3 regions of the Pelosinus sp. UFO1 genome follow, and region 1 is predicted to be linked to each of the others. Evidence: riboswitches for the same ligand, from Rfam matches in the RefSeq annotation. Region 1 holds a riboswitch; each other region holds the start of a gene.
What was found. A riboswitch is a leader RNA that binds a small molecule or an ion and turns the genes downstream of it on or off. The one in region 1 is predicted to bind cobalamin.

Region 1 (6,945 bases):
TAATGCCGATCATAGGTAGAACTGCTGTTGTCATGGCGATTACTCTATACCCTTATGCTAGGGCTGATGGACTAGGTAAAGGACTTAGTCAATGCGAACATAAAAATACTCTTTATATAGCAGGTCTAATAGCAATTTTATTATTAGTTCCTTTCGGTAAACTTGTTTTACTTAGTAGTGGGGTAGCAATTGCCTTTGCCATCCTTGTTGCTGAATATGTCAATAAACGTTTAGGCGGCTTAACAGGTGATGTATATGGGGCAGTTGTTGAACTGACAGAACTTGTAGCTCTAGTAGTATTTCTTTTTTAGTTTTCATATGTAGTAAAGCTAGTGTAATTTTTATAATAATTATATCTTTCGTTGTGTTAGTGAACAAATTAATACCTATAGAATATACCTTTGTAAGGTGAATAATTTTAAAGCAAGGAAGGGGTGAGGCGTTGACTAAAGTAATTTACGTTAGACATGGTCAAACTTCTTGGAATAAGGCAAAAAAGTACCAAGGGCATAGTGACATTCCCTTAAATGAAAAAGGATTAGAACAAGCCCAATTGGTAGGAAAGCGGCTTGCTAAGGAAAATATAAGTGCAGTTTATAGTAGTGATTTATCCCGTGCAGCTCAGACGGCAAATATCATCGCTCGGTATCATAATTTGCAAGGGATAAAGATAAAAGGATTTCGCGAAATAAACTTTGGCTTGTGGGAAGGGTGTACCTATGCCGAAATTATGGCGCTTTGGCCTGAGGCTTTAACAAGCATGTATTCTTCCCCAGGAGCAATTAAAGCGCCAGAAGGAGAAAGTTTTCTGGATCTTAAATGGAGGGCGAAGGGGGCCTTAAGCCAATGTATTAAGGCGCATGAAGAGGAAACGATTGTGATTGTATGTCATGGAGGCACAATGAGAGTACTGCTTTGTGATGCATTGCAGTTAAGTCTAGATAAGATGTGGTCTATCCGTCAAGATAGTACAGGAATTAATATCATTGAGTACTTTAGTAACCAGCCAATTCTTTCCTTGGTCAACGATACTTGCCATTTAAAATAAGGTTAGATGGGACATTTTTTACCATCTACCCTACTATCTTGCTAACATACTTGTTACACATAGGAGAACAGGTTTCATTGTAGAACTACTGTGACAACTGAATAATTTGCCACCAAACAGGTGCCTCTTACGTAAAGAGGAGAATAGGGAAGTTCGGAAGGATTGTAAAGATCCTTAAACGACGCGGTCGCGCCACTGTAATCGGGGAGATACTCTTACATTGCCACCAGGAAACTGGGAAGGCGTAAGGTTTTATGATCCGTAAGTCAGGAGACCTGCCTGTTATGGCTGTCATTTACCTCCGCGTAAGGGGTAATGCCAGAAGGATGGGATTTTTTATAAAATACCTAGCCTTTTGGGCTAGGTATTTTTATATTTAAAAATGATATGAAAATAAAGGAGGAGTAAAAATGGATTTGGAAAAAAAGGTTGATGAGTTGCTGAACGGAGCAGCAAAACCTCGAGAAAGTTTGGGCCTACTAGAAAAATATTTAAAAAAAATCATCTTGTCTTGGGGAAAGATCAATCCAGAAATGAAGCCTCATCATATAATTTTTGCAGCAGATAACGGTGTGGTAGAAGAGGGAACTGCCAATGACCCGATCGAGATTACTTATTTGCAAACGAAAAATATGGCAGCAGGTCATGCCACGATCAGTTGTTTTTGTCGGCACAATCAAATACCTTATAGCGTAGTTGACATTGGAATTAATAATAAATTAGAAGCTGGTATTAATCGTAAAGTTGCCTTAGGTACTAAAAACTTTATGAAAGAAGAAGCTATGAGTCAGGCTGAATTTGAACAAGCTTGGGATGTGGGCAAAGAAATGGTTCAGCATTTGGTTGAGGAAGGTTATAACCTAATTTCTTTTGGTGAAATGGGAATTGGCAATACCACAACCTCATCAGCAGTGCTTCATGCTTTAACGGGAATGTTACCCGAATTTGTGGTAGGTTATGGGGCTGCCTTAAATGATAATGAATTATTAAAAAGAAAACGGAATGTGGTTGCAAAAGGGGTAGAACGCCATAAAGCCCAAATGAATACTGTAAAAGATATTTTACGTTGTGTAGGGGGATTTGATATTGTTGCTATCTGTGCCGGCATGTTAGAGTGCGCAAGACTCAGGATACCCTTTGTAATAGATGGATTTATAACAGCAGTTGCCTATGCTTGTGCAGCGCGCATCGATGGTACTATTGAAAAACATGCGATTCCATCACATATGTCAAAGGAACCTGGGATGGCCTACTCACTGATGTTGGGAAATATTCTAGCAGAGGATGTATTAATCCGGGCAAATATGGCATTAGGGGAAGGAACAGGTGCTGTTCTTATGGTTTCTATGTTAAAGACAATGTCTTACACAATTCATAATATGGCAAGAATGTCTGATTTTGTGTTAAGTGAGCCTGTGCCTGCTCCCAACCAGGTTGTTGCCATGTAAAGATTGCCTTTACTTGCTAGAATATAGTAATTTATTGCTGTTAGCAGGAACTAGTTTGCTCTTTAGCTAATACTCCTCATATAAAATAGCAAAAAAGTGATATGATGCTGAAGTCTTATGAGGGGGTCTTCTAGTGCAAACAATGAATGGATTTACCTTAGGTGAAATTGTAAATACTCAGATTTTACAGGAAATTCAGGATAAATTCTCAGAAGCTACTGGGTTAGCGTCCGTAATTGTAGACCCTGAAGGAAATCCTATTACCAATCCTAGTAATTTTACGAAATTTTGCACTTATATCCGATCTTGTTCTGAAGGGTTTGCCCGTTGCACCCAATGTGATGATAGAGGAGGGCGGGGTAACCAAAAGCCCTCTGTCTATCGCTGTCATAATGGTTTAACCGATTTGGCGGCACCAATCATTGTAAACAATGAGTATATAGGGGCTTTTCTTGCAGGACAAGTTATTCTTGCACAAGCGGACTATGATACGAAAGCTGAAATGTTTGAGCGAACAGCTAACCTAGGATTGGATTCAGAATTATTGTCAGAGTTTTTTGATATTATAGAGGTTGTACCAGAAAAAAGAATTAAAGCAGCAGCAGACCTAATTTATATCATGTCAAATTATATTGTAGAAATTGGTGTAGCGAATATTGCGAGTAAGCAGCTAGTAAAAGAAGTAAAGGTGAAAGCGGAACTTGAGGCTATGCTGCGTGCTACGGAATTAAAGGCACTGCAATCTCAGGTTAATCCTCATTTTTTGTTTAATACATTAAATACAATTGCAAGATTGGCTATGCTAGAGGGAGCAAGTCAAACACAAGAAGTAGTTTATGCGTTATCAGATCTGCTTCGGAATAATTTAAGAGACATTGAAATTTTACGAAGCTTAGAACAAGAAGTAAAATCCATCAGAGATTATCTGTTGATACAGAAAGTACGTTTTGGAGAACGTATTGAGACTTATATTGAGGTAGATCCTTTGATAATGGAAACGAAGATTCCTCCTCTTACTCTTCAACCTTTAGTTGAAAATGCGATTATTCATGGTTTGGAAAACAAAGTAGAGGGCGGAGTCGTTCGTGTAAGTGGAAAAATTGAAGGAAATGACGTAGTTCTCCTTGTGAGTGATACTGGGGACGGTGTTTCAGCAGAGGATATTCGTACTATTTTCCATGCGGAAAAGCGCAAGCAAATTCATGGTCAAACGACGGGACTTGGAATCATTAATGTTCACAAGCGAATTCAGCATTATTTTGGTAACGAATATGGCCTTACCATGGAGAGTAAAGTAGGGGAAGGAACTAACATTTACATTCGAATTCCCTACTGTTCCTTATAAGAGAGTCTACCAGAGGAGAAAAGAATGTATACATTATTGATCGCAGATGATGAACAATTAGAGCGGCAAGCATTACGATTTATTGTGGAGCAAAAATGTCCGAACATTCGGATCATAGGCGAAACAGGAGACGGAAAGAGTGCTGTTCAGATTGCTGCAATAGAAAAACCAGATATTGTTTTAATGGATATCCGTATGCCTGAAATGAATGGGTTAGAAGCAGCTAAGCGTATTCGATCAGCTTTACCAAACACAATCATTATCATGCTTACCGCTTTTGATGAATTTAGCTATGCAAAACAGGCGTTAACAATTGGGGTTGTTGAGTATTTACTAAAACCTGTTCGTCCAGACGATATAACCCGAACATTGTATCTTACCATAAATAAAGTAAATGAAATCAAAAGAAGACAACAGGAAGAAATTAATCTGCGAAAAAGCGTAGAAGAAGCTATGCCTTTTATCCAAATGTCATTTGTACACGATTTGGTTTCTGGTAATATTAAAGACGTTGAACATTTCCAGGAACGATCTCGGTTTTTAGGCATGAAGGTAGATCCTGGTGTTGTATTGGCTGTTGATGTTGATAATTTTAAGCAGCTGACCTCTAGTGATAGCGAGCTAGAAAAACAAATGATAAAGCAGCGAATTTACAAACTTATTTGCAGCGTTGCAGGTGACGATGCTTTAGTCACCCCTTTTGGCAGTGATAATCTGATCATTTTATTAGGATTTCTTCAGATAGACGATATTGAATCCATCCAGGAAAATACTAAGAAAACTGCAAGTGAGATACAAGAGTGTATTGCTCGGGAGATGAATATCAGTATTACCATTGGAATTGGTCGCTACTACTCTGACCCGAGGGATATCCACAAATCGTATCTTGAGGCATTACATGCCCAGCGGCAACGATTTTATTTAGGTGATAGCCAGATTATCCATGTTGATGATGTACCTTATTTACCAACAGGACCCTTTAATTATCCCTTTCATAATGAGAGAGCTGTGCTGGATAAGGTTCGCTGTGGTGATCGAAAACAGGCCAAAGAAGCTTTGCATGAATTACTAAACGGAATATTTACCAGCAAAGTTACGATTGATACAGTAAAAGCATGCGTACTTGAATTATTAATTGTTTTATCACGCTCAGCAGTAGAAGGCGGTGCCAATTTGGAGCAGCTTACCTTACTGAATTTTAATTGTATTAATCGATTAAATGAATGTACTAATAAAACACAAGTAGAGGCATGGATGTTTGATTCCTTGGATCGTTTTATGGATAATATGCTAGAAAATAGAAGCAGTATGAACCTTAGAGTTATTAATAAAGCCTGCGATTATATAGTAAAGAATTATCATAGAAACATATCCTTGGAAGAGGTTGCGCAAACAGTGCATTTAAGCCCTTTCTATTTTAGTAGGCTCTTCAAGCAGGAAAAAGGTTATAACTTTGTAGATTTTTTAACAAAAATTAGAATTGAAAAAGCGAAAAAGCTATTGCAAAATCCAGATTTTACTGCAGTGCGTATCGCGGCAGAGGTAGGGTACCAAGATGCAAGTTATTTTAGTCGGGTATTTCGCCAGGCAATGGGTATGACACCAAACCAATATCGTAATGAAATACGAAATGGTAAATCGGAATGAGTTTTGAGTTCAATGCAAGAATGTGATGGAGAAAAGCAGAATAGTACAAAGGATATATAAATAGGGATAAAACATAAAGTGGAATGAGAAAGGACTGTTTAAAAGCAGTCCTTTTTTGCTTTTGTGGTAAAAAGATGTAGAGTGAGAAACAAAAAAGTCCTATAACAATAACAACGAGAATAACAACCGATTTTTCACAATATACAGACAGCAATTATGTCCATTGGATAGGCAATATATATGCAAGGTAAAAAAGAAAAAAAGACAAATAGTTATAATTGTCAAACGAATGTGAAGATTGTGAGGGAATTGTATGGCGGTAGAAAAGCCGAGAATGGTCCAAGAATATGTACCAGGTAAGCAGGTAACTTTAGCACACCTCATAGCAAATCCTAAAAAAGAGCTGTGTGAAAAGCTAGGATTGATGTCTAGCAGTTCAGCAATTGGTATCTTAACGATTACCCCTTGTGAAGCAGCGATTATTGCAGCAGATGTAGCTACAAAAGCAGCAGCAGTACAGATTGGTTTTATGGATCGTTTTACGGGTTCCTTAGTACTAGTCGGCACAGTATCTAATGTAGAATCGGCTTTGAAACAGGTAGTTAATGTCCTGGTGGAAGGCTTGGGATTTTCTGGTCCTAAGCTAACAAAGTCTTAATATGCAAAAGGTAATGCTAGTTGGTCCTGTGGGAGCAGGAAAGACATCTTTAATTCATATGCTGCAAAAGGATTCTCAAAAGGCTGAAAAAACACAAAGTATTATATTTACAGATGGAGCTATTGATACACCGGGCGAATATGCACAAATCCCACGTTTTTATTCAGCTTTAATGGTAACAGCGATGCAAGCATCAGCAGTAGCCGTTGTCCAGGATGCGACAGATTTTAAAATAGCTCTTCCGCCTGGGTTTGCTAGTATGTTTTCCCGTCCCGTCGTCGGGGTTGTTACTAAAATTGATGTTCCCGGAATTGATAGAGAAAAGGCTAGGGAGCGTTTACTACAAGTTGGGGTTAAAGAACCGATATTCTTTGTCTCTTCTCATACCGGAGAAGGGCTGGATGAATTAATTGAGTATTTTGGGAAGGGAGGTGTACATAATGAGTGAAGCGTTAGGTATGATTGAAACTAAAGGATTAGTAGGAGCTATTGAAGCTGCTGATGCTATGGTAAAGGCAGCTAATGTTCAATTAGTAGGCTATGAAAAAATTGGCTCTGGTTTAGTAACAGTAATGGTACGTGGCGATGTTGGCGCGATAAAAGCGGCAACAGATGCTGGTGCTGCAGCTGCGCAAAAAGTTGGCGAAGTTGTATCCATTCACGTTATTCCTCGTCCTCATACAGACGTGGAAAAAATTCTTCCCAAAATAAAATAGGTTAATAATTTGGAGGTGGAATCATTATGCAAGAGCAGTTAATCGATAAGGTTATGGATGAAATAAAAAAACGGATGGAAAGT
Region 2 (6,945 bases), 1.1 Mb from region 1:
GACTAATACAAGAAAATTGCCAGGTTGTCATCATTGATAATTTGAGTACTGGGTTACTCGAGAACATCAATAAAGCAGCCCAATTTGTTCAAATGGATATACGTAGTAATCAAGTACTTGATTTATTTGTAAAAGAAAAATTTGATTATGTAATTCATTTAGCTGCTCAAACTATGGTGCATAAATCTTTGGAAATGCCGGATTATGATTGTGATGTAAATATATCCGGTACGGTTAACCTTTTAGAAGCCTGCCGTAAAACAAATGTTAAACGAATCGTATTTTCCTCCACGGCAGCTGTCTACGGCAATGCAACAAACTTACCAGTAAAAGAAGCAACCCCAAAAGGGCCTACTTCTTTTTATGGCTTAAGTAAGTTAACTTGTGAAAACTACTTATCCTTATATAACCAAGTATATGGTCTTGAATTTATGATATTACGCTATGCAAATGTTTATGGCGAGCGCCAGGGAGATGGCGGAGAAGGTGGAGTTATTAGCATTTTTGCGCGCAAAATTCACCATCATCAGCCCGTAACAATCTTTGGTGACGGTAGCCAAACACGTGATTTTATTTATGTAGGAGATATAGCTAATGCTAATTACCAATCCTTATTATCTAGTTATTCGAATAAGATTTGTAACATTAGCACACAAACTGAAACAAGCGTTAATACATTAATAGAATATATGGCAAAAGTTGCTGGCAAAACAGTGACAAGGGTCTATGCTGAAATGCGTGAAGGTGATATTTATAAGTCTTCCTTGTCAAATTGTGCAGCCCAGGAATACTTAAACTGGAATCCAGCTATGCCATTAATTGAAGGTTTGTCTAAAACATATAATTCTCTTATCTAGGTTTTAAAATTCCTCCAACGGATATATTAGTAAAATACGATTTAACAACGACACTTTTTGTTACTAACTCAAAGACAATGAATCTTATGATTTTAACTTTTGGAGGTTACATATGTTTAATAAATTGGGAACTGGCTTTTGGCTAGTAGCCATAATTACTATATTTATAGTATTTTCTAATCTAGGCGGGATACCATTGCTAGATCCTGACGAACCTGTCTATGCAGAGACGCCTAAAGAAATGTTTGCTTTTAATGAGTTTGTCTCTCCACGTATTTTTGGTGAGTATTGGTATGATAAACCGCCAATGTATTATTGGTTAGTAGCTGCATCTTATAAAATATTAGGTGTTAATGAATTTGCTGCACGTTTTCCCTCTGCTGCCTTGGCTGTAGTCTGCGCTCTAGTGGTATATTGGTCAGGGCGCCGTTTATTTAATGAACGGACTGGAATGGTTAGTGCTTTAGTATTAGCTACAAGTATCGAATACTTTTATCTAGGTAAAGCTGCTGTAACTGATATTACCTTAGTTTTATTTCTTTCTCTTTCTCTGTTATCTTTTATTGAAAAAAGATATTATACCGCTTATATTTTTGCTGGTTTGGCAACATTAACGAAAGGCCCCATTGGCCTATTGTTCCCCGGTGGAATTATCTTTTTTTACTTACTGGTTACAAGAAATTGGTCTCTGCTAAAGAGCATGAAAATACCCTCTGGGTTGCTTGTCTATGCACTTATAGCTGCCCCGTGGTATATTATCATGTATAAGATCCATGGTAGTATTTTTATAGATACCTTTCTTGGTTTTCATAATATCACAAGATTTACGTCTCCTGAACATCCCGAGTTAGTACTATGGTATTATTATATTCCAGTTCTTGTACTTGGCTTTTTTCCCTGGACGACTATTATGCTACAGTCCATATGGGCATCTTTGACTGCCAGTAATAGGAATTTTTCAACCCTATTATTCTTAAATATTTGGGCACTATTTATTTTTGTCTTTTTTACAATTTCTCAGACTAAGTTAGTCTCTTACATTTTACCTATGTATCCACCTTTAGCGATGATAGTAGGGTGGTACATTGATATGATATGGTCACGCAAAAACATACGTTTTACAAGCTGGCCAATCCTATTGGGTCTTTTAACAATACTTTTTACAGCCGGTATGATTCTCGGTAGCAAAACCATGCCCATACTACAACTTGGAATCTATATAACCTCTGGAATTTTCATTGTAATGGCATTATTAATAGCCTATTTTGCATGGATGAAAGAAATAGGCCGTGCCTTTTGGACTCAAATCATTGCTATGGTTTCATTTTCTATGGTGTTAGTTTTTATGTTATTCCCTTTAGCCGCACCAAATTTTACAACTAAACATATTGCGCAAGAGTTTACGAAACAGTATGATGGTACATCTCCAGTATATATTATTAAATTCTTACACCCAGGTTTTACATTCTATACAAATGTTTATGGATTTGAGTTAAAGAAAGATGATGATCTAAATCAATATATTCAAGAAAGTCCAAGGGCATATTTTCTCCTTAGACAAGCTGAATATGATCGTTTAACAAACAAAAGCATCCAATTACTTACGGTTTTATCTGTTATTGACGATAAAATTTTACTACTCAAAAAATAGGGGAGGTACTTATGGCAAAGCGCTTAACAATGTTGTTGCTTTTTCTTTCATCATTAACCTTTTTTCTATCCTTTAATGCCTCTCTCCCAATAAGCGACCCTGTAGAATCCAATTATGCATTAACAGCTAAAGAAATGGTACTGACTGGTGATTGGATGTCGCCTCAAATTTATGGACATTATTGGTTTGATAAACCGATTATGGTCTATTGGTTGCTTGCTATAAGTTTTAAGATATTTGGTATTACTGATTTTGCCGCACGTTTTCCTGCCGGATTATTTAGCGCTGCTAGTGTAACTTTTACTTACTGGTTTGGACAAAAAATTTTTAGTAATACCAAAACCGCACTCTTAAGCTCTTTAGTATTAGCAACCTCCTTAGAATTTTGGGTATTAGCTAAAATGGTTATTACTGATTCTATCTTATTTTTTTATACTAGTATTACTTTAGCTATGTTATATCTCGGTCTGAAAAATACTGGTTCGAAATGGTATGTTTCATTAGCTTATATGGCCGCGGGACTGGCCGTATTAACCAAAGGTCCTGTTGGCCTTGTGCTACCAGGATTAATTATCTGTAGTTATATAATGATTTCTCGCCAATGGCAGCTATTTAGAAAGGTATTTATTCTCCCTGGGATCTTTGCCTTTTTAATAATTGCTGCTCCTTGGTATGTTAAGATGTACCAATTACACGGTACAAATTTTCTTGATACCTTTTTGGGATTACATAACTATCTTCGTGCCACAGTGTCCGAACATCCTAAAGATAATGTCTTTTATTATTATCTAGTCCTATTTCCCATCAGCTTATTACCTTGGTCAGGAATTTTCATTAAATCAATGGGTGTTGTTAGAAAAGAACTTTCGTCATCTCAGCTAATTTATTTAACAAATTGGTCTATTCTAACGATTATTTTTTACACAATGATGGCTACTAAATATCCTACATATGTTTTCCCTGCATCCTTTCCCGCAGCCTTACTAATTGGCTATACTTTAGGGAAAATGCAAAGTCTGAAGGATCGAAAGGTTTGGTGGTGGCTATCCATTCCAGCCATTGCGCTATTACTTCTTATTTCGCTAAGTAGTCGATTTATCCCAACTGCAGCTAGTTGGACAATGCTATATATTGGTGCTTTCGTTTCAATTGCTTTAATACTTTGGAAACAATTAAAAGGAAATGTCTATCACTTGCCACAGATAATAGCAATAGTAACCGTAATTATGAATTTATTCCTAATTCATAATGGCCTTATACCATTAGCAGAAACACGCTCTGCTAAAAGTATCTCTGCTGAGTTACCAGCAGAAAGGGCTAGAATAGCCTCCTATGGTGAATATTCAACATCGGCGGTGTTTTATAGTGGCTATAATATTCCTCGATTAATACATGAAGAAGAACCGCAGCAACTAGGTACTTGGGCAGGAAAATATACAATGCCTACGCAAACGATCAGAGAATTTACTTCTGATACCAGTATGTCGTATATATTGGTCTCAAATAAAGATAACAGGAATTTTATGAATGAACCTTTTTCTAAGCAGTTTTCTCCAGTCGCTACACGTAATGCGATAACACTATATCAGCGAGTGGCCAATCACAATGATTGAAACAGACTAATTGAATAAATCATCTATAATTTATAAATAATAGCAGGAATATTAGCAGTAGTAGTGGAATACTACAAAAATATACCAATAACAACATAATAACAAAATTAATAATTTGGGAATAGGTGCTTATGCTTAAAAGGGAAGTCCGGTCAAAGCCGGCGCGGTCCCGCCACTGTATTGGGGAGCACAGCTAAGAATATACCACTGGAAATAATCCGGGAAGGTTTAGCTATGTAATGAACCAGAGTCAGGAGACCTGCCTATTCTGACACACACCGTTATGACCTACGGAGGATAGGCAGGTGGTAGAATAAATTAGGTTTATTGTACCTCCTGCCTGCAGGGGGTTTTTATTTTGCAAAAAAAAATGAAGTCTGGAATTACTACTGGCACTTGTGCCGCTGCAGCAACTAAAGCTGCATTATTAGCATGGTCCGGGCAATTGCCTACTACTGTACATGTAACCTCACCACAGGGACAAAATATCCATGTAAAAATTGCAACATGTCAGCCCTTATATAATGGAGGAAAGGCAAGTATCATTAAGGATGCAGGAGATGATCCTGATGTTACAAATGGTACAATGATCTTTGCTGAAGTAGAAATCAATAAAACGAGTGAGATAATCCTAAAAGCTGGAGTTGGAGTGGGGTTTGTTACCAAACCAGGTTTATCTGTAGCTGTTGGTCAGCCCGCTATTAACCCTGGACCTCGTAAAATGATCATGCAAGCAATACAAGATGTATTACCTACTGGTTGTGGTGTAAGTGTTACTATTTCAATACCTGATGGTGAAAGGTTAGCACAACGAACTTTAAATCCAACATTAGGCATTGTAGGCGGTTTATCCATTATTGGTACTACTGGTATAGTGGAACCAATGTCAGAAGAAGCCTTTAAAAATTCATTATCACCACAGATTTCTATGGTAAAGGCATTAGGATATAATCAAATTGTCTTTGCTCCTGGAAAAATGGGACAAGAAATCGCCATCAATCGATATAATCTCCCTAGAGAAGCAGTAATACAAACTAGCAATTTTGTCGGACATATGTTGGAAAGTGCTGTACATTATGGTATGGAGCAAGTATTGTTATTTGGCCATTTGGGAAAAATTGTAAAAGTGGCTGCAGGGATTTTTCATACCCATAATCGTATGGCTGATGCTCGTTTTGAAACACTGGCTGCCTATATGGCTTCCCTAGGCGCACCGCAGTCTGCGATACAAGAAGTATTAGACTGTAATACTACGGAATCTGCTATGCCAATTATTACAAAATACAAATTGCATGAAGTGTACCGCGTAATTGCCCAAAGAGCCAGCATACGTGCTGAGCGTTATATCTTTGGTGATCTAAGAGTGGGTACTGCTATGATTACTCTTAAAGGAGATATATTAGCAACTGATGATACCGCACAAGAAATTGGAGGCAATCTAGGATGGAACATAAAATAATAGTAGTAGGAATTGGACCAGGATCACCTGATTATATATTGCCAGTGGCTAGTCGCATAATTGCCCAGGCAGACGTACTAGTTGGAAGTCAACGAGCTCTTATAACATTTGCACCTAAACATGCAACGGTTAAAGTTATCGATCGAGATATCAGTGGCGTTTTAACGTTCATCGCTACATCCCTTTCGCAAAGTGATGTAGTGGTAATGGTTTCAGGTGATCCGGGTTTTTACAGTTTCCTAGCTACTCTTAAAACTAAATTTACGTCAGAACGTATTACCGTTATCCCAGGAATAAGCTCTATGCAGTTAGCTTTCGCCCGTATAACTGCTATATGGCAAGATGCACGTCTTATCAGTATGCATGGTCGCACAGCCAATGATAATGATTTAAATTATGCTCCTGACAAAAAGCTCGGCATTCTAACTGATTATGAACAAGATCCAAAGTTTATTGCGGGCGTACTCATAGATCATGGTTGGCCGTTAAATGCAAAAGTATGGTTGTGTGCTAATTTGTCTTATGAAAATGAAGAGATTAAGCATTCAACTCTAAGTGAAGTAAAAATGCTAGATGGGTTTACTCATTGTGTAATGGTGGTGGCAGCATGAGCTATTTTCCAGGGATTAAGGATGAGGACTTTATTCGTGGTGATATTCCAATGACGAAGCAAGAAGTTCGTATTTTAGTTCTTACTAAAGCGAAGATTTGTCCTACTGACACTATTATAGACATTGGGGCCGGTACTGGCTCCCTCTCAATTGAGGCGGCCTTACAAGCTAGTAGTGGTAAAGTATATGCGATCGAACGGCATCCAGAGGGAGCTCAACTAATTCGTTCTAATGCAATACATTTTGGCGCAGATAATATCGAAGTCATCTCAGGTTCCGCACCGGAGGCATTGCAGGGTCTTCCCATTGCTGATGTAATCTTTATCGGCGGGAGCGGTGGTCACTTACAAGAACTTTTAGCCCAAAGTAATAGTTTACTTAAACCGAATGGCAGATTAGTTATCACAGCTATTACTATAGAAACATTATATGATGCTTTACATAGTATGCAGGCTAAACCTGAATTTACGGTAGAAGCTTTTGGTATGCAAGTAACACGTATAAAACAAGTGAAAAGCAGTAATATGTTGCAAGCATTAAATCCAATCTATATCATTATATGTACTAAAGGTATATAAGCTAATTATATTAGAATTTTCACTAATAAATATTTGGGAGGTTTTTCAATGCATGTTTCATTTGTAGGGGCAGGTCCTGGAGATCCTGAGTTAATTACAGTAAAGGGTCAACGTTTATTAGGAGAAGCCGATGTTATTATTTATGCCGGTTCCCTTGTCAATCCAGCCTTATTGGC
Region 3 (6,945 bases), 2.4 Mb from region 1:
TGTGCAGATTTCATCCTGCTAACATAGATTCAGCCCCCACCCAGAGGCTGCTCTCCTTGATGATGTGACAATCACTAAAATGCTTATCTAACTTACGTACGATTGATATCGCTGACGACCTCTTTTCGTGGTTGAGATATAAAACGGATGCCATCCCTGGCATCCGCCTAACTATTAAGCAACTACAACATAGCCAGCCTCTTCTACCGCTTGATGAAGATCGGCAATCGCGGCAAAACCTGTCACCACTGCTTCTTTTCTGTCCAAATCAACATAGGCGCTTGCAACGCCTGCAACTTCTTTAAGAGCATTCTCGACGGCCATCTTACAATGACCACAAGACATTCCTTCGATTTTTATTACTGTTTCACCAGTTTGACCCATTTCATTCACCTCCCCTCTTACCTGTAGTGCTTTATCCGAAGACCAAGTCACTCTAAAGGTCTCTGGACATGATTTGTGAAATTGTTTTAAAACATTCATCATTTTCCTTGTCTACTAGCACATACTCATCCCTCTTTATACTATACCCCCGTATAGTATAATTTAAGTATATGATAATGTTTTCATCTAGTCAATACCCTATAGTGACCCAAAAGATGGCGTTGCCGTGCGGCCAATATACCAGCACTCACTACCACCTGCCGCAAAAAAAGCTGCCTTTACCGGCAGCTTTACTGGAAGAACTTTGACTGCAAGACACTACTTATTTAATGGTGTTTAAGCTTGTCTAGTCTTGCATAGGTAATTTTTTTAAACTCTTCAAATAAAACGTCCTGAACTATTTCGCTAATGGATCAGGTACATGGTTTTCGTGCCCGAGACAATAGCGGAATGGTGATCGTTCTTTTATGAGTATGAAAACATCACTATCTTTCGCTCTTCGCCATTATGTGATAGTCGCCAGCGTGATTTATGAGATGATTTTTACTTCTCCGCCCCAGGAAATCGTAATCCCCTAAGACAGCCATACGTAATGTCTGCCCAGACAATACATTAGGTCAGGGTTAAAGTGGGCAGCAAGTCGCTCTGGCCTATTAAGAAAATGATGCCAACTGCAATACTATATAACGCCGTAGTGCTTGCTAATATTACATAGACTTTTGGATTTTTTGCAGCTTGTGCATAACCATTTAAGAGAAGAAGGATTAACACAGTTTGCGCTATAAATAAACCAATAATAAATGCTAACACGGCTGTAAGTCCTAAAGCTACCGTACCAGCTCCTGCGGCCGCAGTAAATAATAAGATTTGTGTTCCAGTTTCTCCTCCAATTCCGTGAAGTATTCCTATACAGCAAGCACTACGAGCACCCAGGTCAACTGAAAAATCTTGCTGCACTGGAGTACTTACTGGTTTAAATTTTGATTTTAACCAATATGATATTTTCCTTATCCCCATAAAAAGCAATGTCCATCTACTAAGTAATACTTGCTCATCCTTCCGATTAAAAAGAGCCACAATTAACCAAATGCCCAAACCAATTAAGATAATCCCAACAATGCGTTCTATAACTCCATCTACCCATTCTGGTAATACATTTCCGAGTAAAATTGCAGCACTACCGAACACTAAATTAACCAACGCATGACCCATTACATAGTAAAGTGATAAGAAGAAACTTTTTTTCTTCGTATCTTCTGCTCCAATAAAATCGGTGATAGCGGCGATATGATCCCAATCGATTGCATGCCTAAGCCCGAGTACAAAACCTAACCCAATTATAGCGCCAATTTCGGCATTCATCTTTTTAATCTCCTTTAATTCAGCCCACAGGCATCTATCTCATGAAATTACATAATAGTATGACCGGTTTAAAACTAGTGTTTTTTAGCTTTATGCACGATCAGTTGATCAATAGCATCTTTTAGATGCTGTACATAAATATCCTGGATAGCTAGATTTTCGCCCAAGCCGTGGAAATATATATCAACATTAAACCCAGCTTTAAGTAATTGGGATTTAGCAGAATCTTCTTCATCACCAGCCATGTCTTTAGTGGCATGGTCGCCAGCTACCAGCATAAATGGCAACAAAGTCAAGTTCTTCACCTTTTTACTTTTCAATTTTTCAATAACGCTATCCAGTGCTGGGAAACCTTCGACAGTATATACAAAAATATTATTCAACCCGGCTTCTTCTAATTTTATTTGTAAAGCGGCATAAGCAGTATTAGCAGGATGTACTCCCCCATGACCCATAAGCACTATCGCTTCCTGGTCTCTTAACTTAGGTAGTTGCGTTTCAACAGCCTTAATGGCAATCAGGTAATCGTCTGGGTTGCCTTTCTGTCCCATATAATAAAGAAGTGGACGGCCAAGAGTAATCTTATCAAACACTTTAGTATGAGCAAAATGTACAGAAACCGCTCTTAACTTTTCATATTCTTCAGCAGCGGCCACATATAGTGGCTGGATGAATACTTCTTTATATCCCTCAGCTTGCAATCTTTCAAGCGCTTGCTTTTCCGTATCAATTAGAATACCATCTCGCTCAGCCAATTTCTTAATGACAATACGGGAAGTAAACGCCCGACGTACCTCGTAATTAGGGAAGGTAACTCTGATTTTGCTTTCTGTACTTTCAATGGCCATTTTCAACGTATCAAGATAAGTAGTTCCAAAGCTAACAACTAAAATAGCCCTTTTATCCGCCAAACAGTTGACGGTACTAGCTGTTTTTTCCATTATAAATTCCTCCAATTATTATAGCTAAATACCAAATGATGAATATTGGGGTAGATTTTCATGCAACATACTAACTTCCGCTCCCCAAGATGGAATCGTCAATACACTACGTAAAAAAAATAATCTCCCATCCAAGAACGGGAGACGTAATATAAGCCAGGCAAAGTTATATCGATAAAAATCCCTGCGAAAAAACGCAACGATGAAATATTGTACAACAGCATGTACTTAAATCCCCTCCCCATCGCTCGTGGGTAAACGGTGACTATTAAATAGGCAGTTCTTCTGACTTAGGATCGTAACATTCCTGCGCCTTCCCAAAACTATTATTTCAGTGACATCATGCAGGTTTGCTCCCCTTTACAGCGGCGGGACCGTGTTGGATTTACACCAACTTCCCTATTAAGCCCGTAGGCACCTATCTTACTATATTTAGTTAAGAAAATCCTATTTAAAGTTACTATCAATATCTAACGTTGTCAAGCTTTTGTTCAATACAAACCGTGTATCAAAACTTTTTACTTATCCTGCTTACTCCCAATTAGGCCCCTTCGACCTAATCTGGGGAAAAAACGTGGAGTCACTGCCGCATAGGCGGCATAGTCTTCACCAAATTGTTCCATTGCTTCCCGTTCTTCTTGCCTAGCCAACCAAATATACATCCGCACAAGAATAGGGAACATAGCCAATGTTAACAGCGTTGGCCACTGCAGCAAGAAACCCAACAGGATCACGATAAAAGCAATATATTGAGGATGACGCACATAGGCATAAGGACCATTCACTGCGATCACACCCCTACGCTGGGCACTGTGCAAAAATCTCCATGTAAAACCAAGAAAGATAAGCCCCCCAAAAATAAACCAGTTACTTAATTCGTGAATAGGATTGTGGTGGGGATCACCTGTTAGTCCCAGCAATGTATACCAAAGGTGTCCGGCATCATGAGAAAAGAGATTGATTTGTGGATAGTGGCTCCCCAGCCACCCGGAAAGTAAATAAATACTCAAAGGAAAACCATACATCTCTGCAAATAGCGCTACAATAAAAGCGGAAAAGGTACCAAAGGAACGCCAATCCCGACCAGAACGCGGACGAGTAAAACTAAAGGCAAAAATAATAAAGATAAGCGAATTGATGACCACAATTGGCCATAGTCCATAATCTGACATGTTATTCAGTCTCTCCTTTCCGATACCACAACCATAAGCTACTAGCAAGCATTGCCGTTAACAGCGCCGTCATTTGCGCCACTTTAAGACCGCCAAATAGTAAGCTATCCGTACGTAAAAATTCCAAACCAAATCGGGCCAGGGAATAGAGAATGAAATAGGTTATTGCCACCTGTCCATCAAACTGTTTCCGACGGAATATATACAGTAGGACGGCTAGAATCATGAGATCAAACCCAGCCTCAAATAGTTCGGCTGGCACCAATGGCATTGCTCCCCATGCTTGATATGCCGATGTTCCCGGCTGATAGACAACGCCATACCAGGCAGTTGTCGGCTTTCCATAGGCATCACCGTTTAATAAACAGCCAATACGCCCAATAGCCTGCCCTAGGATAAGACCTGGTGTACTAATATCGGCAAAACGCCGGAAGGATAATCCTTTACTTCGGAAATACCATCCCGCCAGCAATAAATTGGCTATCACCGCTCCCTGAATGGAGAGCCCCCCCTGCCAAAACATCAACGCCTGCAAAGGATTGCTGCTATAGTCTTGCCAAGAGAAGACAACTTCCCAAACGCGTGCTCCTAAAAATCCTGCTATTACACCATATAAAACATATTCTTGCAATAGCTCTGCCGAAAACTCACTGTTTCTTGCTAGGCGTGTCGCTAGCCACAAGCCGGCAAATACTCCTAAAGCTACCATAAGTCCCCAGGCGCGAAATTCCAAACCACCAATACTAAATAAGATGGGATACATGATCCTTCCCCCCCGTTCTATATCCTTCGCCTATTCTAGGCTACGTTAATTTCATCTACCATCAAGTGGAGTTATGCCCGCTTCCAGCAGGAATACGGGCAGCTCCATGTATATAAAAGACCTCCTGGCAAACCAAGATGATCTGTCATGTCATTACTATCAATCCACCGATTTCATGATCCAAGCTGGCGCTTTATAGCGCCAGCTTAGATGGACAAATAAACTAGGATGGGTGATGAGCATTATGATCGACGGTATCGGGTGCATTAGATGGTGTACTGAACTGCGAAACCGAATTATCATTTTGGTCATTGATGTCTATCGAATTAACCAAGTCACGCATGATCTGCCGCATTTCCGGATCACTTGCCAGCATTTGCTTCATCGTGGCCTGCATTTCTGGCTGCTTCATCATCCCTTTCATTGTCTCTTGCATATCACTGCTTTTCATCATATCCACGCATTGTTTTTGCATTTCAGGCGAATTCATCATTTCCATATTATCCTTTTGTCCATTTTGCATCATCTTGCCTTGCATAACTGGCGGTTTGTCAGCAATTTTCTCCGCCGCACTTCCCACATTAGTACCCATTAGCAAACCAGCGGCAGAAATAGCAAAAACCCCACCCATAATCCAACTTGTCATTCTTTTTTTCATAATTATTTATCCTCCTTCAAAATCTTATTATCAATATAACTAAGCCTATAGTTATAGGCAAAGGGTGAGTAACTCAGATCAAAATTAGATTTCCACCAAAGCATATTGAAACCAAAGGCCTCTGCGCTCTAAAATCCGCCGTACCTGTCCAGTGGTAATCAAGGTACGCGGGTCGTACAGCGAATAGCGTTTTTTTAACAAGCGCTCTAGCTTCGTTGTAATAGCAAAAAAATGTTTTGAATCTGCTTTTTCATATGCTTCAACAATCAATGCTTCCATAGTACTTTCCTCCTTACGTCTTATATTTAAAATGTCAGTGTACCAATCACTAACTAGATTGCTTTTCATCCTCCGCTTTTTTACCCATGCTCCTCATCATGAAAAAATGCATCAGCGGACACATGAGAAGCACCAAGTAATTGGCTGATCCTTCATAACCACTTTGTTTGAGCAGCAGAACCAGACCGAGGGGAGCCAAGCAGCATACCATCATCATCACCATATGCTTCCAACCACCACCGCAGCCCTGATGTTGCGCGTGGCTGGTTTCTTGTCCTTTGATTTGAGACACTTGTTTATATTGATCCATCCTATTTTCCTCCCTTGATTAAGAATGCATAATCATCGCTATTGCTATAAAGACTGTGCCCCAAGCACCCCATTGCAATAATGTCAGCACTCCCTTTTGCCATGGAGTATATTCTACGCTGCCTTCGATTATTTCCGGCGATTTATTGTTTTCTTCCATTCTATATTCCTCCATCTAGCTGATGAACTTTGTATTGTCCTTATCTTACCATGCTGTTATGAAGAACCTGTGAAGAACTCTTGAAGAACTTCTGTTTTTTAAGATACTAAGAAATGCACGTATATTCTCTCATAAGAAAAGACTTGGCTTGTGCCAAGTCCTCAGACGCAGGCAGAAGCCTTAGTCGTTCTTACTTGGAATCAAGAAAGTGTTATACTTTCTGATTCCGTAAAAAAAGCCTCGGCAATGCCTAGGCAGTGTTATTGCACTATATATAAAGGAAACAGAAGATTTAGATTCACTCGGCTCAGTACAATTTTCTCGTATGCTGATATTGGCAATTTTAGTGGTATATGATAAAAAGGCAAAGTTCAATTGAACTCTGCCTCGCCCAAACGAGCATTTTATGAAGTACTGGATGCCATCCAAAAGATCTTTGGTTTGAAATGTTTACAAAAATTTTGATCTGACGTTTTCCAGGTCAGTCGTAGCAAGATTATCAACCACTTCGATAACACCAATAATTTTGCGGTCCTTATAAATCCCAAAAGTACCAACCTCATCTTGCCGAAAGTCTATCTCTTTGATTTCTTGTTTTCCTGCAAACGAAGAAACAACTTTCTTTTGTTTGTAATCAACAATATTCCAGTTCCCAACAGCATTATCAAATTCGGCGAGGTCGATTTTGATTTTTGCAAGGGTCTGTTTTTGGATAACGACCACCAGTGGTTCAAATTCATACCCGATACCTTTTATCGACACGGTTTGTAGCTTATTACTGATTGTGGCTTTACGAATAAGCCTTTCTGTTGAAACCTTAGCAATATCATCGCCATAGATACTTTCAACTTGCGTACCACCGGTACTGCAGCATCCGCCTACTGATGAGGCAACAGATGTTTTATCTTTAGTAACAT

Region 2: linked by a shared signal. The riboswitch ahead of cbiD (cobalt-precorrin-5B (C(1))-methyltransferase CbiD) and the one ahead of UFO1_RS05565 (nicotinate-nucleotide--dimethylbenzimidazole phosphoribosyltransferase) in region 1 are both predicted to bind cobalamin.
Region 3: linked by a shared signal. The riboswitch ahead of UFO1_RS18815 (sirohydrochlorin cobaltochelatase) and the one ahead of UFO1_RS05565 (nicotinate-nucleotide--dimethylbenzimidazole phosphoribosyltransferase) in region 1 are both predicted to bind cobalamin.

Annotation. Positions count from the first base shown of each region.
Region 1 is NZ_CP008852.1:1,251,924-1,258,868, forward strand. It holds gene cobS (adenosylcobinamide-GDP ribazoletransferase) at 1-311, shown strand, start outside; gene cobC (alpha-ribazole phosphatase) at 443-1,048, shown strand; cobalamin riboswitch at 1,150-1,346, shown strand; gene UFO1_RS05565 (nicotinate-nucleotide--dimethylbenzimidazole phosphoribosyltransferase) at 1,459-2,496, shown strand; gene UFO1_RS05570 (PocR ligand-binding domain-containing protein) at 2,639-3,841, shown strand; gene UFO1_RS05575 (response regulator) at 3,866-5,488, shown strand; gene eutS (ethanolamine utilization microcompartment protein EutS) at 5,802-6,146, shown strand; gene UFO1_RS05585 (EutP/PduV family microcompartment system protein) at 6,148-6,594, shown strand; gene eutM (ethanolamine utilization microcompartment protein EutM) at 6,584-6,862, shown strand; gene pduB (propanediol utilization microcompartment protein PduB) at 6,889-6,945, shown strand, end outside.
Region 2 is NZ_CP008852.1:2,385,741-2,392,685, reverse strand. It holds gene UFO1_RS11175 (SDR family NAD(P)-dependent oxidoreductase) at 1-857, shown strand, start outside; gene UFO1_RS11170 (glycosyltransferase family 39 protein) at 970-2,508, shown strand; gene UFO1_RS11165 (glycosyltransferase family 39 protein) at 2,520-4,121, shown strand; cobalamin riboswitch at 4,228-4,403, shown strand; gene cbiD (cobalt-precorrin-5B (C(1))-methyltransferase CbiD) at 4,480-5,580, shown strand; gene cbiE (precorrin-6y C5,15-methyltransferase (decarboxylating) subunit CbiE) at 5,565-6,191, shown strand; gene cbiT (precorrin-6Y C5,15-methyltransferase (decarboxylating) subunit CbiT) at 6,188-6,769, shown strand; gene cobM (precorrin-4 C(11)-methyltransferase) at 6,818-6,945, shown strand, end outside.
Region 3 is NZ_CP008852.1:3,979,278-3,986,222, forward strand. It holds gene UFO1_RS18805 (heavy-metal-associated domain-containing protein) at 175-384, opposite strand; gene UFO1_RS18810 (hypothetical protein) at 997-1,746, opposite strand; gene UFO1_RS18815 (sirohydrochlorin cobaltochelatase) at 1,821-2,687, opposite strand; cobalamin riboswitch at 2,945-3,124, opposite strand; gene UFO1_RS18820 (isoprenylcysteine carboxylmethyltransferase family protein) at 3,206-3,859, opposite strand; gene lgt (prolipoprotein diacylglyceryl transferase) at 3,861-4,622, opposite strand; gene UFO1_RS18830 (hypothetical protein) at 4,846-5,280, opposite strand; gene UFO1_RS18835 (hypothetical protein) at 5,365-5,559, opposite strand; gene UFO1_RS18840 (DUF2933 domain-containing protein) at 5,609-5,869, opposite strand; gene UFO1_RS25490 (hypothetical protein) at 5,888-6,028, opposite strand; gene UFO1_RS18845 (sulfite exporter TauE/SafE family protein) at 6,479-6,945, opposite strand, start outside.